DNA from 2 places in the Burkholderia sp. YHN3-13 genome. Region 1 is predicted to be linked to the other one. Evidence: predicted binding sites of a transcription regulator. Region 1 holds the regulator's gene; the other holds the start of a gene.

What was found. Region 1 encodes FliA, which starts transcription of late flagellar genes. Its sites were predicted from a motif close to CTAAAGTTTNNNNNNNNNNNGCCGNTA; they were not measured.
Region 2: AC0KUR_RS21970 (DUF4088 family protein) is a predicted target of FliA. The motif match lies at 2,081-2,107, and genes of this name have one in related genera.

The regions. Positions count from the first base shown of each region.
Region 1 is NZ_JBVVNQ010000018.1:78,244-86,434, reverse strand. It holds gene ahcY (adenosylhomocysteinase) at 1-817, opposite strand, end outside; S-adenosyl-L-homocysteine riboswitch at 850-974, opposite strand; gene AC0KUR_RS30240 (RNA polymerase sigma factor FliA) at 1,076-1,810, opposite strand; gene AC0KUR_RS30235 (nucleotide-binding protein) at 1,833-2,651, opposite strand; gene flhF (flagellar biosynthesis protein FlhF) at 2,644-4,428, opposite strand; gene flhA (flagellar biosynthesis protein FlhA) at 4,425-6,527, opposite strand; gene flhB (flagellar biosynthesis protein FlhB) at 6,604-7,803, opposite strand; gene AC0KUR_RS30215 (DUF805 domain-containing protein) at 8,142-8,191, opposite strand, start outside.
Region 2 is NZ_JBVVNQ010000010.1:27,612-35,802, forward strand. It holds gene norM (multidrug efflux MATE transporter NorM) at 1-26, opposite strand, end outside; gene AC0KUR_RS21960 (RNA-binding S4 domain-containing protein) at 164-382, opposite strand; gene AC0KUR_RS21965 (hypothetical protein) at 652-1,053, shown strand; gene AC0KUR_RS21970 (DUF4088 family protein) at 1,182-1,967, opposite strand; gene AC0KUR_RS21975 (AzlD domain-containing protein) at 2,129-2,467, opposite strand; gene AC0KUR_RS21980 (AzlC family ABC transporter permease) at 2,464-3,216, opposite strand; gene AC0KUR_RS21985 (AraC family transcriptional regulator) at 3,304-4,203, opposite strand; gene AC0KUR_RS21990 (CreA family protein) at 4,267-4,752, opposite strand; tRNA gene AC0KUR_RS21995 (tRNA-Asn) at 4,880-4,955, opposite strand; tRNA gene AC0KUR_RS22000 (tRNA-Asn) at 5,027-5,102, opposite strand; gene fdxA (ferredoxin FdxA) at 5,206-5,529, opposite strand; gene pncB (nicotinate phosphoribosyltransferase) at 5,817-7,016, shown strand; gene AC0KUR_RS22015 (LutC/YkgG family protein) at 7,105-7,767, shown strand; gene AC0KUR_RS22020 (sodium:proton antiporter) at 7,811-8,191, shown strand, end outside.

The sequences.
Region 1 (8,191 bases):
ACTGCGCGCAGCCCTTGCCCACGTCGCCGTAGCCCGCGACGACCGCGACCTTGCCCGCGATCATCACGTCGGTCGCGCGCTTGATGCCGTCGACCAGCGATTCGCGGCAGCCGTACAGGTTGTCGAACTTCGACTTCGTGACCGAATCGTTCACGTTGAACGCCGGGAACGGCAGGCGGCCGTCCTTTTCCATCTGGTACAGGCGGTGCACGCCGGTCGTGGTTTCCTCGGTCACGCCCTTGATGTGCGCGAGGCGCTTCGAGTACCAGGTCGCATCGATGTCGAGGTGCTTCGCGATCGACTTGTACAACGCGACTTCTTCCTCGTTGGTCGGCTTCGCGATCACCGAACGGTCCTTCTCGGCCTTCGCGCCGAGGATCAGCAGCAGCGTTGCGTCGCCGCCGTCGTCCAGGATCATGTTCGCGAATTCGCCGTTCGGCCATTCGAAGATGCGGTGCGAGAACTCCCAGTATTCGTCGAGCGACTCGCCCTTGAACGCGAACACCGGCGTGCCGGCTTCGACGATCGCGGCCGCGGCGTGATCCTGCGTCGAGAAGATGTTGCACGAGGCCCAGCGGACGTCCGCGCCGAGCGCCTTCAGCGTCTCGATCAGCACGCCCGTCTGGATCGTCATGTGCAGCGAACCGGCGATGCGCGCGCCCTTCAGCGGCTGCTGCGCCTTGTATTCGTCGCGGATCTGCACGAGGCCCGGCATTTCGGTCTCGGCGACGTTGAGTTCCTTGCGGCCCCAGCCGGCCAGTGCCATGTCGGCGACGACGTAATCGTGGGAAGCCTTGGAATCGATAATGGCGTTCATCACGCCCTCCTTTCTAAAAAAGTTCTAGATTGGTGACGTGAGCGCCGTTCAGGAAGCGGGGCCGGCGCGACGATCGCTGAACGCGCCGCACGGCTGCTTGGTGAAGCCTTCCGAGCCTGGCGGACACGGACGGTCCGTCGCAACGCTCCTCGGAAAACGGAGGGGATTGTAGCAAATCGGCGCGCAAAATGCGCGAGCACGGCGACGCAAGCACGGCACAAGCGCGCGGCGTCGGCGCGCGTGGCCGCCCTGACAGGGTCAGGACTCCGCGCCGACCCAGGCCTGTTCGCGCAGCCGCGCGCGCAGGCGCGCGACGGCCTGGCTGTGCAGCTGGCACACGCGCGACTCGCTCACCTCGAGCACCGCGCCGATCTCGCGCAGATTCAGACCCCGTTCGTAGTACAGCGACATCAGCAGCTTCTCGCGCTCCGGCAGCCGCTCGATCGCCTCGACGAGCGCCTCGCGCAGGTGCTCGTCGAGCAGCGCCGACAGCGGATCGGCGTGATCGACGCGATAGCGGTCGAGAAACGGCTCGTCGTCGGCCGCGCGGTCGAAATCCTCGTAGTAGATGAGCTGGCTGCCGTGCAGGTCCTGCAGCATCCCCTGGTATTCGTCGAGCGGCATCTTCAGGTGCTCGGCGATCTCGGTCTCGCTCGCCGAGCGGCCGAGATGCTGCTCGACCTGGTGCACCGCGTGCTCGACCTCGCGCGACGTCTTGCGCAGGCTGCGCGGCAGCCAGTCGTTGCTGCGCAGCTCGTCGAGCATCGCGCCGCGGATGCGCTGCGTCGCGTAGGTCTCGAACTGCGCGCCCTGGTCTTCCTTGTAGCGGCCGGCCGCGTCCATCAGGCCGATCATGCCGGCCTGGATCAGATCGTCGAGGTCGACGCTCGCCGGCATCTTCGCGACGAGCTGCAGCCCGAGGCGACGCACGAGCGGCGCATATTGCGCGAGCACGTCGGCCTGGGACATCTTTCCTTGAGCGTTGTACATCATGGCTCTCTCCTTCCGGTGGCGCTCACGCGGCGTGTGCCGCGCCGGCCTCATACGACGGCTTGCCGCCCGCGTGGACCGCGCGCCCCGTGCCCGGCCGCGGGCGCATCGGCCAGTACAGCAGGTCGGCGGCAATCTGCCGGTAGTCGCGCGCAGCCGGCGACGACGGGAACGCATCGACCACCGCGTGCATCAGTTCGCGCGCATGCTCGACGAGCGGATCGGCGCTCACGCAGCCCGCGTCGGCGATCGACACGGTCAGGTAGCGGCTCGCGACGCCCGCGAGGTTGTCGAAGGCCGTCTTCGCGTCCGCGTGGCTGCCGACGTGATTGGTCAGCACGCGGAACTGCGCGAACGCGTGCGCGAAATGCAGCCGCTTCATGCATGCGTACGCCTCGGTGATCGCCTGCGCGGCGACCCGCGTGACGACCAGCACGTCGTGGGCCTCGCGGGCGAGCGCCGAGAACGAACCGTCGGCGCCGAGCTGCGCGTCGACCAGCACGATGTCGGCCGGGCCGTCGATGAAATCGCTCAACTGCGCGTCGCTGTAGCCGGCACGCGCGAGCCGCGCGGCCGCGCACAGGCCGAAGCCGGCAGCCACCCGCGTGCGTTCGCCGTCGCGCAGCCACGCGCCCGCCAGGGTCGCGCTGGCCGAATGCACGTCGGCGCGTTCGTCGACGACGAGCACGTCCTTGCCGAGCGACGCGAGCGCCGTCGCCAGATTCACGATGGCGGACGTGCAGCCCACCCCCGTCGGCCCGCCCGTCACCGCGACGATGCGCGACGCGCGCCCGGCCAGCAGGCGCCGCAGCCCTTCGGCCTGGTCGATGATCCGTTTATCCAAATCGCACCTCGTGCAGCTCGGCGGTGGAACGTGCGGTCAGTGCGGAAAGCAGCGTCGGCATGTCCTCGTCTTGCGGCACGAAGGGGGAGCCGTCGCGCGGCACACAGAACGCGCTCTTCAGCAGGAATTTGGTCGAGGCGACGTACAGGTTCTCCGGCACCTTCTGGCCGGTCGACACGTAGTGGACCGGCAGCTTGTAGCGGATCACCGTGTCGAGCACGCCGCCGAGGTGGGTCGCCTCGTCGAGTTTCGTGAGGATGCAGCCGGCGAGATCGGAGGATGCCGCGTGCGGATGCTCGCCCGCGCTGCGGTATGCCTGCACGACTTCGTTGAGCGTGTCGCCGTGGCTCGTCGCGTTGAGCAGCAGCAGGCGCTGCACCGGCGCGTTCGCGCCGTGCAGCATCGCGATCTGGTCGGACACCGCGCGGTCGCGCTGGCTCATGCCGATCGTGTCGATCAGCACGATGTGCTTGTTGCGCAGCTCGGACAGCGCGAGCGCGAGATCGCCCGCATCCTTCACCGCGTGCACCGGCACGCCGAGGATCTTGCCGAAGATGCGCAACTGCTCGTGGCCGCCGATCCGGTAGCTGTCGGTGGTCAGCAGCGCGACCTTGCTCGCGCCGAAGCGCATCACGCAGCGCGCGGCCAGCTTCGCGGTGGTGGTCGTCTTGCCGACGCCCGTCGGCCCCATCAGCGCGAACACGCCGCCGCGCTCCATCAGCGCGTCCTCGCTGTCGAGCACCGGCAGATTCGACGCGAGCACCGACTGCGCCCATTCGGCGGCCTGTTCGAAGGTCTGCGTGCCGTCGCCGGACGGCAGGTTGTCGACCAGCATCCGCACGAGCTGCGCGGAGAAGCCGGCCGCGAACAGGTGCTTCGTCAGCGCGCCGTGCACGGCGCTGCGACGCTGGCGGTCGTGCCACTTCAGGCTGTCGAACTGCTCTTCCATCATCCCGCGCAGTTCGCCGAGTTCCTGCATCACCGTGTCGTTGACGATCCGCTCGATGCGCGACTTCACCGCGTCGGCCACCGCGGCGGCCGTGTCGGCGGACAGGCGCGTGCGCTCGGCCGTCTTTGCCGCGTGCGCGGCGCCCGTGTCGGGCGCGCGGGAGGCGGCCGGCATCCGGCGCTCGGCGTCGCGCACGATGTCGCGCGCCCAGTCGGGCGGCGTCGCGCGCGCGGCGGCCTGCGGCGCGGGTGCGCTCGCGGGCGGCGTGGCCGGCGCCTGCGCGCGTGCGATCAGCGCGTCGCGCTGCTGCGTCAGGCGCTTCGCGTGCTCGACCAGCCAGGGGGCGGGTTCGGCCGCGCCGGCGGCCGGGGTGTCGGCGGCGATGCCGGCGGCGGGCGTGGCGATCGGCGGCGAGGCCGCAGCCGGCGGCATGCCGGCCGGCGCATCCGCATCGAGCGCCGACGCGTGCGCGTCCGGCTCCTCCGCGTCGGCGCTCGCGCCGAACACGGACGAGAACACGTCCGGCAGCCCGCCTTCGCCGGCGGCATAAGGATTCATGACCGGGCGCGCCGGTACCGCGCCCGGGCGCGACACGATGCCCGGCACGGCGGCGGCCGGCACGGATTCCGGCAGGCGCGGCGTGGCGAGGCGCGAGCGGGCGGCCGGCGGCGTCACCGCGGCCAGGTCCGAATCGGCGAGTGCAACGATTTCGACGCTGCCGTCATCGAGCGTGCGGTTCGACAGCACGACCGCGTCGGCGCCGAGCGCCTCGCGCACGAGACGAAGTGCGTCGCGGCTCGTTGCGCCGGTGAATTTGCGAATGTTCAAGCGGAACCCCCGATGACGTTAACGACCTTGATCGTGCGTGTGTCCGGCACTTCGGCATACGACAGCACTTTCAATTGCGGCAGGCTGCGGCGCAGGAAACGCGCGAGCATCGCGCGCAGCGCGTGCTGCACGAGCAGCACGGGCGGCAGCCCGAGATTCTGTTGACGCAGCATCGCTTGCTGCGTGCCGGTCAGAAGGTTGTGCGCGAGGCCGGGTTCGAGGCCCGGGTTCGCGCCGGTGGCGAGCGCCTGCGACAGCACGCGCTCGAGATTCGCATCGAGGCCCATCACCTGCATTTCGCCGGCGCCCGGATACCACTGCTGCGTGATCGCGCGGCCGAGCGAGAGCCGCACCGCGGCCGTGATCTCGTACGCGTCGCCGCGGCCCGCGTGTTCGGACACGGCCTCGAGGATCGTGCGCATGTCGCGGATCGGCACGCCTTCCTCGAGCAGGTTCTGCAGCACCTTCTGCAGCGTCGTCAGCGAAATCGTCTTCGGCACGAGGTCCTCGACGAGCGACGGCGCGTCCTTGCCGGTGCGCTCGATGAGTGCCTGCACTTCCTGGCGGCCGAGCAGTTCGGCCGCGTGCTGGACGACGAGATGGTTCAGGTGCGTCGCGACGACCGTGCTCGCGTCGACCACCGTGTAGCCGTACACCTGCGCCTGCTCGCGCAGCGCGACGTCGATCCACACGGCCGGCAGCCCGAACGCGGGATCCTGCGTGACCGCGCCCGGCAGCGCGGCCGTCACCTGGCCCGGGTTGATCGCGAGCCACTGGCCCGGGAACACTTCGCCGACGCCGATCTCGACGCCCTTCAGCGCGATCCGGTACGCGTTCGGCCGCAGCTCGAGGTTGTCGCGGATATGGATCACCGGCGGCAGGAAGCCGATCTCCTGCGCGAATTTCTTGCGGATGCTCTTGATGCGCTTGAGCAGCTCGCCGTCGCTGCCCTTGTCGACAAGCGGGATCAGCCGGTAGCCGACTTCGAGGCCGAGCGGATCGATCAGCTGCACGTCGTCCCAGGTTGCCTCGTGGCTGTCGGACGGCAGCACCGCGGGCGGCGCGATGTCGGTCACGTCGCCGGCCGCCTTGCGGGCCGCCGCGCGCCGGGTCAGCGCGCGGGCCAGCCAGATCGCGCCGCCGCCGAGCGCGAGAAACGCGAAGTGCGGCATCCCCGGGATCAGCCCCATGACCACGATGATCACGCCGGTGATCGTCAGCACGCGCGGGTTCGTGAACAGCTGGCCGGTGATCTGCGTGCCGATGTCCTCGTCGGTCGCGACACGCGACACGATCACGCCGGCTGCAGTCGAGATCACGAGCGACGGGATCTGCGCGACGAGGCCGTCGCCGATCGTCAGCAGCGTGTAGTTCGTGCCGGCCGCGGCGAACGACATGTCGTGCTGGACCATCCCGACGATCAGCCCGCCGATCACGTTGATCGCCATGATGATCAGGCCGGCGATCGCATCGCCGCGCACGAACTTCGACGCGCCGTCCATCGACCCGTAGAACTCGGCTTCCTGCGACACGGCGAGACGCCGCTTGCGCGCCTGTTCCTCGTTGATGAGGCCCGCGTTCAGATCGGCGTCGATCGCCATCTGCTTGCCGGGCATCGCGTCGAGCGTGAAGCGCGCGGACACTTCGGCGATCCGCCCCGCGCCCTTCGTGATCACCATGAAGTTGATGATCATCAGGATCACGAACACGACGATGCCGACCGCGAAATTGCCGCCGACGAGGAAGTGGCCGAACGCCTCGATCACCTGGCCGGCGGCGTCCGGCCCGGTGTGGCCCTCGAGCAGCACGACGCGCGTCGACGCGACGTTCAGCGACAGGCGCAGCAGCGTCGAGAACAGCAGCACGCTCGGGAACGCCGCGAAGTCGAGCGGCTTCATCGTGTACATGCTGACGAGCAGCACCATCACCGACAGCGCGATGTTGAACGTGAACAGCAGATCCAGCAGCATCGGCGGCAGCGGCAGGATCATCATCCCCAGGATCATGCAGATGAGGATCGGGCCCGCGAGCGCGCGCAGGTTCGTGCCGGCGAACGGGTTCTGGCGCTTGGCGAACAGGCCGGTGGTCGGGGTGCTCATGCTGCCTCCGGCCGGGCCGCGTCAGGGGCGGTAGCCGCTACGGGGAACGGCGCGCGCGGGTGAGCGTGGGGGCGGATCATTGCGACGCTCCTTGCTGGCCGAGCGTGTCCTCGGCTTCCTCGCGTTCGTCGCCGGCGGCGACCGACGTGCCCTTGTCGAGTTCGGCCGGCACGTCGAGATCGACCGGCACCGCCGGAAACGCGCCGCCTTCCGAGCGGAAGCGCTTGAGCTGGTAGACCCACGCGAGCACCTCGGCGACGGCCGAGTACAGCGAGCCGGGGATCTCGCGCTCGAGTTCGACGTTGTGATACAGCGCACGCGCGAGCGGCGGCGCCTCGAGCAACGGCACGTTGTGTTCGGCCGCGAGTTCGCGGATGCGCGCCGCGACGAGGTTCACGCCCTTCGCGACGACCTTCGGCGCGCGCATCTCGCCGTCCGTGTATTGCAGCGCGACGGCGAAGTGCGTCGGGTTCGTGACGACCACGTCGGCCTTCGGCACGGCCGCCATCATCCGGCGGCGCGCGATCGCGCGCTGCTGCTGGCGGATCCGCCCCTTCACGTGCGGATCGCCTTCGTTCTCGCGATGCTCGCGCTTCACTTCTTCCTTCGTCATGCGCAACTTCTTGTTGTACTGCCAGATTTGGTAAGGCACATCGAGCGCGGCGACCACCAGCATCCCGGCGACCGTCGTGCCGCAGCACACGGCGACCAGGTGCAGCGCGTCGGGGAGCGCGACGCCGAGCGGCTGCGTCGCGAGGCCGAGCAGTTCGTCCTTGCTGCGCCAGATCGCGACGCCGCCGATCCCGCCGACGACGATCGTCTTCGCGACCGACATCCCGAGCTGGATCGGCCCCTGGATCGAGAAGATCCGGCCGAGGCCCGAGATCGGGTTCAGGCGGTCGAACTTCAGCTCGAACGTCTTCTGCGAGATCAGCCAGCCGCCGAGCGCCATCGGCGCGAGCAGCGCGGCGAGACCGGTGAGCGCGAGGATCGGCAGCAGCGCGGTGAGGCCCTCGAGGCTCGCGCTGCCGGCCGCCGACAGCATCCGGTTCGTGTCGAATGCGGTCGCGCGATCGAACGTGAACGCGCCGCGCAGCATCGTCTGCAGATGCGCGCCCGACGGGCCCGCGAGCAGCCATGCGCCGTAGAACCCGGCCGCGAGCAGCGCGAACGAAGCCAGCTCGCGCGAACGCGCGACCTGCCCCTCCTCGCGCGCCTTCTCGCGGCGCCTGGGAGTGGCGGCTTCGGTCTTGTCGAGATCGCTCTCGTCTGCCACGGGGCCTCCAGTCGGGTACGGCGGAATGCCGCTTTCCAGTGACACCGATTATTCATGCAGGCGTCAAACGCCGATCGGTCGAGCAAAGCCGGGAAAGGGGGGTATTTCGGAGAATCGGGCGAGCCGGTGCGAACGCGGCTGGCGCGGGGGCGCAGCGACGCGCGGCAACGCGGAAAAACGTGCCGATCGGCGCGATGGCGAGGGGTCGGCCGCGGGCAGGACGCCGACGGCGGGAAGCGGGGAAAAGGGTGAAACGACTGCGGTGAACCGACGGGCGGGAAAGGCGGGATATTCAGGCCCCGGCGCGACGCTCGCGCGCCGGGGCGGGGCGGGACCGGTCAGACGGCCGGAATCGGATCGGCGCCGAAGCGGTTCGGGCCGTCGGTGC
Region 2 (8,191 bases), on a different contig from region 1:
GTCCGCGTAAGACCGGAATGCGACATGGAATGGGCGCTCGCGCGGGTGCGGGCCCGCGCTGTATGTATTTATTTTGAGAGACGGCTAGGTTACGGCTTTATTCGTACGGTGTCGAACGCGTGCGCCGATGGCCATGTCGCGGACAGGGGGAACGCCGCGGGTGCTAGGCCTCGCGCACCGCGATGCGCGTGTCGCCGAGCAGCACGACCTGGCCCGCGCGGATCTTGCAGGTCTTGCGCAGCTCGACCGCGCCGTCGACTTTGACCGCGCCGGACGCGACGATCACTTTCGCGCTCCCGCCGCTGTCCGCGAGGCCGGTGATCTTGAGAAGGTTGTGCAGCTCGACGTATTCGCCGGTCAGCGTGAAATCCAGGTTGGGCATGACGAAGGAGGTGCGCAAGGCGCGGGAGGAAACGCTCCGCATCATACGGCACCGCGGGCCGACGCGCGAGCGCGGGCCGCCACGGCCCGCAGTTGTTAAGGACTGTGAGCGATTCGTCAGCAAATGAAACGGTGGGTAACAGTCTGAGAGATTCGAGAACCGGCCGGGCGCGCCGCGGGTCTTTTGTCGTACCTGCTGCGTGTTGCGGCGGGGACGCGACGGACCGCATCGCAGCGGTCCGGGCTCACAACTTCTCGAGGAGAATTGCCATGTCCAAGATTCGTACGATGCTGATCGGTGCCGCGCTGACGGCGTTCGCCACTTCGGCCGCATTTGCCCAGACGGGGACGGCGGCGCAGGGTGCAGCCGGTGCCGGCGTGCAGGCACAGACGCCGGCCGCAGGTGTCGGCGCAGGCGTACAGGGCAGCGCCGGCGCGAACGCGTCGGGCAACGCGGTCGGCGGCGCAACCGATGCGGTCGGCGCGGCAGCCGACGGCGCGAAGGATACCGCGTCGTCGGCCGTCCATTCGGCCAAGAAGCACACGAAGCATGCCGCGAAGTCGGCCAAGGGCCATGTCGGCGCCGCCAAGGCGAAAGCCGGCGAAGCGACCGAAGGCGGCGCGTCGGTCGGCGCGCAAGGCGGTGCATCGGCCCAGGGCGCCACGCAGTAAGCGACGCCCGGCGCCGCGGGACGCTCGCCCCCTGGGCGTCGCGCCGGCAGCGGTCCGACGGCCCGGTTCGCGTCATGCGAGCCGGGCCGTTTTCATGGGTTCATGCTGTCAGCGGGATGGGTGCGCGGTCATGGCCGGCGCTGTCCTTGCCCTTGTCCCGGTTGTCCCTGCGACGGTCGCACGGCGGCCGGCGTGAACACGCTGCGCAGCCACGCGGCGAGCCGTGCGAAGACGTCGTACGGTTCCTCGACGAAGATCTCCGGCTTCAGCAGCCGCAGGTATTCCATGATCTGCTGCGCTTCCTGCTTCTGGAACGAGCCGTGCGCAAGGCCCAGCCGCAGCAGCCCGCGCAGTTCGCCGAGCTTGTCGCGCGCGGTGCTGCCGACGCTCATCTCGCACGCGAGCTTGGCCTCGTAGATGCGCTGGCGCAACGATTCGGCGAGCCGCCACGCAGGCGTCTGCATCAGCTCCTCGAGCGCCTGGATGTCCTGCGCCGCGCCCTTGATCTGCGACGCGAGCGGATCGATCAGCGACGGGTCGCCCTGCGCTTCGGCGACGATCGCCTTCGCCCAGTCGCGGCACGCTTTCGCGAGTTCGTCGGGGGTCCATTCGGAGCGCGACGCGAAGCCGAAGCCGAATTCGCCGGCCTGTCGCATCAGGATCGCGACGACGTCCGGAAACTCCTTGTCGAGCGTGCGCTTGGCCCATGCGTACTGGCCGCCCTGCAGCATCCGCTGCACCGCGTGTTCGGTCAGCGGCACCATGTTGTCGAGCAGCTTGGCGTGCAGGAAATCCTCGAACGACGGTGTCGCGAACTGCGGGTCGAGTTTCAGCGACACGCGGACGAACGCGTCGTAGTCCTTGCGCAGGGACTCGAGCGTGTCGTCCTTGAGGGAAAGGGTGATCTGGCCCATGAATCGTCTCGATGGCGGCCCGCGCAAGCCGACGGCCGGCACGGCGCACCGGGGCGGGCGCAGCGTCGACTGACCGGTGCGCGCCGAGGCCGGTGGCGGGTCTTCATCCCCTATATCGGCGCGCCGGGCGGAAACTTGAGCGTGCGCGGTAGAGCGTCCGCTCAGGCGGGCAGCCAGTGCGGGATCACGACCCCTTGCCAGAAGAAGAACGCCGCGAGCCCCGCGGCGATCGTCACGAGCGGGCGGCGGGTTGCCGCCGACACGAGCACGGCGGCGAGCGCGCCGACGAGCTGCGGATTGCGCCAGGTCAGCTCGGCCGGGCCGCCGTGCGGCGAGACGGTCATCGGCACGATGATCGCCGTCAGCACGGTCACGGGCACGAAGCCGAGCGCGGTCCGCACGAGCGGCGGGAAGGTCAGCCGCTCGCCGAACAGGAACAGCGTCGAGCGGATCGCGTAGGTGATGACGGCCATTCCGAGGATCAGCAGCGCGTAGCTCACGATGTCGCCTCCGTGCGCGAGCCGGTGCGCCTGCGTTCGTGCAGCAACGTGAGCGTGACGCCGATCGCGACGCCGGCGGCGACCGCGCCGAGCAGCCCGAGCTTGTACGGCCAGCCCTGCCAGAAGCAGGCGAGCGTGCCGGCCGTCGTGGCCGCCGCGAAATAGCGCAACGTGCCGAGCTGCGGGACCACGATCGCGATGAAGGTCGCCGCCATCGCGAAATCGAGTCCGAGCGACTGCAGGCCCGGGAACGCCGCGCCGAAGCCGATGCCCGCGAGCGTCCAGACCTGCCAGTTCAGGTACATCGCAAGCCCGGAGCCGAAAAAGTAGTGGGGGCCAACCGTGCCGGGCGCGAAGTGCCGGTAGTGCGCATGGGCGACCGCGAACACCTCGTCGGTCATCAACGCGCCGAGCGTGGCACGCCAGCGCAACGGCAGGTGTGCGACGTAGGGCGCGAGCGTCGCGCTGTACAGCAGGTGGCGCAGGTTCACGATCAGCGTGGTCGCGAGCACGACGACGAAGCTCGCGCTGCCCGCGATCAGGCCGAGCGCGATGAATTGCGCGGAGCCCGCGAACACGGCGAGCGACATCAGTGCGCCGTGCCATGCGGCGAGCGGGCCGCCGCCGACGAGCGTGCCGAAAATCACGCCGAACGGTGCTGCGCCGATCATCATCGGAATCGTGTCGCGCGCGCCGTCGAGCCATTCGTTGAGCGGGCGGCGAGGGGGCGAGGCGGGTGTCGGGTTCAAAGGGGCTCCTCCATGAACGGGAGGATAGCGGGCCGGTGGCGGGCCGGCTTGTATGTTCTTGCGCTCGCGAATGCGTGGGCGGCCGCGTCAGCTCGCCTGCCAGCGCCCGGGCGGAACCCCGAACATCCGTTTGAAGTGTCGCGTGAAGTGGCTCTGGTCGACGAAGCCGCTGGCCGCCGCGACGTCGGCGACGGGCACGCCCGCGCGCAGCGGCGCCAGCGCGCGCTGCAGCCGCAACTGGTTGCGCCACGCATGCGGCGGCATGCCGGTGGTGCGCGTGAACAGGCGTGCCGCGTGGAACGGCGACAGGCCGGCTGCCTGCGCGACGTCATCGAGCGTCACCGTGCACATGAGATCGGCCGCGAGCCGCTCGCGCATCGCGTCGACGCGCGGTTCGTCGGCCGCGAGCGGCGCCGGTCGCGGCCGCGCGTCGGCATGGCGCACGATCAGCGTCGACAGTGCGTCGAGCATCGCCGTTTCGGCGGCGAGCGGATCGTAGATGCGCGGTGCGTCGGCTGCCGGATCGCCGGCCGGCTGCCCGTGCGCATGCGACGACAGCGCGCGCTCGCTGCCAGCTTCCATCATCCGGTGCGCGAGCGTGAGCCGGGCGGCGAGATCGGCGTCGCGAATCACGTCGGAGGCAAACCACGGCGCATCCTGCGGGCGGCCGGCGATCGCGCTCGCGAGTCCGTGGACGAATTCGACCGGCAGGTAGCTGACGCGATAGCACCAGCCTTCGTCGGTTGCGCGCGAACCCGTATGCACTTCGCCGGGATTGATCACGGGCACGGTGCCCGTTTCGGCGACATAGCCGTTGCCGCGATAGGTGAAGCGTTCCGCGCCTTCGAGAATCACGGGGATCGTGTACGCGTCGTGCCAGTGCGGCGCGAACGCGTGGTCGCGATAGGTCGCCGTGAGGAGATCCGCGTCCGGCAGCAGCGGCGTGCGCCAGTAGCGTGCGGCGTCGGGAAGGCGGGTGGCGGACATGATCGGGCGCGGGAGCGGTCGGACACGACAGTGTATCGCTCGCGCGCCCGGCCGGTGTGCGCGTTACTTGACCGGAATCGTCGTGCCGACCGGCATCGGCACCGCGGTGACGGCATTCTTCGGGCTGCCGCTGACGATCCGGTCGCTGTAGGTCAGGTAGACGATCGTGTTGCGCTTCTGGTCGACCACGCGCACGACGTGCAGCGTCTTGAAGATGAACGACATGCGTTCGCTGAACACGTCGGTCTGCTGCTTGAGCGGCTCCTTGAAGCTGATCGGCCCGACCTGCCGGCAGGCGATCGACGCCTCGCTCGGATCCTCGGCCACGCCGAGCGTGCCCTTGATCCCGCCGGTGCGGGCGCGCGATACGTAGCAGGTCACGCCGTTCACGACCGGATCGTCATACGCTTCGACGACCACGCGGTCGGAGCCCGTGACGCGGAAATGGGTGTTGACGCTGCCGACTTCCTCCGCGTGCGCGAGCGGTGCCGCGGCGAAGGCGGAGAACAGGAGGGCGAACGGGGCGGAGCGCAGGAGACGATGCTTCATCGACGGAACCGGATGCGAATGCGGGACAGAGACTCTAGCATGCGCGCGACGGGGCGATGAACGGCGGAAACGCGGAAGGGTGGCCGGAAAAACAAAAGGCCCGTCGAATGACGGGCCTTTCATTGTTTGGCTCCCCGACCTGGGCTCGAACCAGGGACCTACGGATTAACAGTCCGGCGCTCTACCGACTGAGCTATCGGGGAATAAATCGGTACATCTGCGTGCGTTGTTTCCAACAAAAAACCCGTCCACTTTCAACGGGCCTTCGTGTTTTTGGCTCCCCGACCTGGGCTCGAACCAGGGACCTACGGATTAACAGTCCGGCGCTCTACCGACTGAGCTATCGGGGAACAAACAACAACAGCAGAGAAACGAGATTGTATGGAGTGGTCGCTAACCTGTCAATACCTTCGGGCCGCGATCTACAAAAAAATTTCTGCGGCCGCCGCGCGATCAGCGCTCGAGCAGGTGCAGCTTCTCCTGCACGTCCTTCCACTCGTCCGCGTCGGCCGGTGCCGGCTTGGTCTTGGTGATCGACGGCCAGTTCTTGGCCAGCTCGGCGTTCAGCTCGGTGAACTGCTGCTGGTCGCCCGGAACGTCTTCTTCGGCATAGATCGCATTGGTCGGGCACTCGGCGACGCACACGGCGCAGTCGATGCACTCGTCCGGATCGATGGCGAGAAAGTTGGGACCTTCACGGAAGCAATCCACCGGGCACACATCCACGCAATCCGTGTATTTGCACTTGATGCAGCCTTCGGTCACAACGTGAGTCATTAAAACGCTCCTGCTTGGCGGTATATATGGGGTGGCGTTTGCGCCAAAAGCGGCATTGTAACTGAAGCGCCAAACCCGCATCGCGTGGTCGGCTATCCGGCTTATATCGTTTCGTGATTAGTTTATGGGGTGCGCAATGCAGGCGCGAGCGCGGCGCGCCTGCGCGACGGGAGCAGGGCCGCGGGCGGTTTCCCGATGGTCGGTCCCGCATTCGGGTAACATGGCCGCCTGACCGGGCGGCGCGCGGTGCGCAGGTGCCCTGTCTCGATATTGGCGGTGCCGTCACCATGATCATCACTTCGCTGCTCGACACGGATCTCTACAAGTTCACGATGATGCAGGTCGTCCTGCATCACTTTCCGGCTGCAAACGTCGAGTACCGCTTCCGGTGCCGCACGCCCGGCGTCGACCTCGTGCCGTACATCGACGAGATCCGCGACGAGGTGCGCGGCCTGTGCGCGCTGCGCTTTTCCGACGTCGAACTCGACTACCTGCGGCGGATGCGCTTCATCAAGAGCGATTTCGTCGACTTCCTCGCGCTGTTCCACCTGAACGAGAAATACATCTCGATCACGCCGTCGCCGAAGGGCAACGGCGAGATCGACATCGTGATCGAGGGGCCGTGGCTGCACACGATCCTGTTCGAGATCCCGGTGCTCGCGATCGTCAACGAAGTCTATTTCCGCAACACCCAGCGCGAGCCGGACTATCGCGAGGGCCGCGAGCGGCTGCGCGAGAAGATCAAGCTGCTCGGCGCGGAACCCGAGTTCGCCGACTGCAAGATCGCCGACTACGGCACGCGCCGGCGTTTCTCGAAGGTCTGGCACGAGGAAGTCGCGCTCACGCTGCGCGACGGGCTCGGCCCGCAGTTCGCGGGCACGAGCAACGTGCTGTACGCGATGAAGCACGACATCACGCCGCTCGGCACGATGGCGCACGAGTACCTGCAGGCATGCCAGGCGCTCGGCCCGCGGCTGCGCGATTCGCAGATCTACGGTTTCGAGATGTGGGCGAAGGAATATCGCGGCGACCTCGGGATCGCGCTGTCGGACGTCTACGGGATGGATGCGTTCCTGAACGACTTCGACATGTACTTCTGCAAGCTGTTCGACGGCGCGCGCCACGACTCGGGCGATCCGTTCGAATGGGGCGAGCGCATGCTGCGCCACTACGAGGCGAACCGCTGCGACCCGCGCACCAAGGTGCTCGTGTTCTCCGACGCGCTCGACATCCCGAAGGTCATGCAGTTGTACGAACGGTTCCGCGGGCGCTGCAAGCTCGCGTTCGGCGTCGGCACGAACCTCACCAACGATCTCGGCTACGTGCCGCTGCAGATCGTGATCAAGATGGTGCGCTGCAACGGCCAGCCGGTCGCGAAGCTGTCGGACTCGCCGGGCAAGAGCATGTGCGACGACAAGGCGTATCTCGCGTACCTGCGCCAGGTGTTCGGCATCGCGCAGCCGGTCGAGGAAGACGCGTCGAAGTGAGCGCCGGCCGTTCGGCCGAAGGTGCGTGGCGGCAGGGGCGGCCGGTATAATCGGACGGTATTGCACGCCAACGTCACGAGGACCGTTCATGGACACTTCCGCTGCCCGTCGCCAGATCCTCGCGCGCATCCGCGCGGCGCAGGGGCGCGCGGCCGAACCCGACGCAGCGGAGCGCGACGGCGTCGCCGACTATCTCGCGCGTCATCCGCCGGGCCCGCGCCCGCCGGCGCCGGCCGACCTCGTCGCCGCCTTCGTCGACGAAGCCGCGCGCCTGTCGACCACGGTCGACGAAGTCGCGACGCTGGCCGACGCGCCTGCCGCCGCCGCCCGCTATCTTTCCGCTCACGGGCTGCCGGCGCAGGCCGTCGCGTGGCGCACGCTGGCCGATCTCGACTGGGCCGGCGCCGGCCTGTCGGTCGAGTGCCGCAAGCCGCGCGACGGCGATCTCGTCGGCCTTACCGGCTGCTTTTGCGCGACCGCCGAAACGGGTTCGCTGGTGCTGCTGTCCGGCCCCGACACCTATGCATCGGCCGGCCTGCTGCCGGAAACGCACATCGCGCTCGTACCGGCTTCGCGGATCGTCGCCGGGCATGAGGACGCGTTCGCGCTGATTCGCGCGGAGCGCGGCGAATTGCCGCGCGCGGTCAACTTCGTGTCGGGCCCGTCGCGCACGGGCGACATCGAGCAGACCATCGTCCTGGGCGCGCACGGCCCGTATCGCGTGCATGTGATCATCGTACGCGGCGCATGACGCGCCCGCTGCATCCGCCACCACTCGAACAAGGAAGTTCTGCATGAAACGACATGCCGCCTGGGCAGGCATGGCGTCGGGAATCGCGCTTGGCGCGGCGCCCGCGCTTGCATCGGCCGCCACGCTCGACGGTGCCGCGCTGTCCGCACTCTGGGGCATCCCGTTCGCCGGGATCCTGCTGTCGATCGCACTGTTCCCGCTCGTCGCGCCGGTGTTCTGGCATCACCACTTCGGCAAGATCGCGGCCGGCTGGGCGGTCGTGTTCCTGGTCCCGTTCGCGGTCGCGTTCGGCGCGGGCACCGCGTTCGGCACGCTCGTGCATGCGCTGCTCGAGGAATACATTCCGTTCATCGTGCTGCTCACCGCGCTCTATACGGTCGCGGGCGGCATCTGCGTGAACGGCAACCTGCACGGCTCGCCGAAG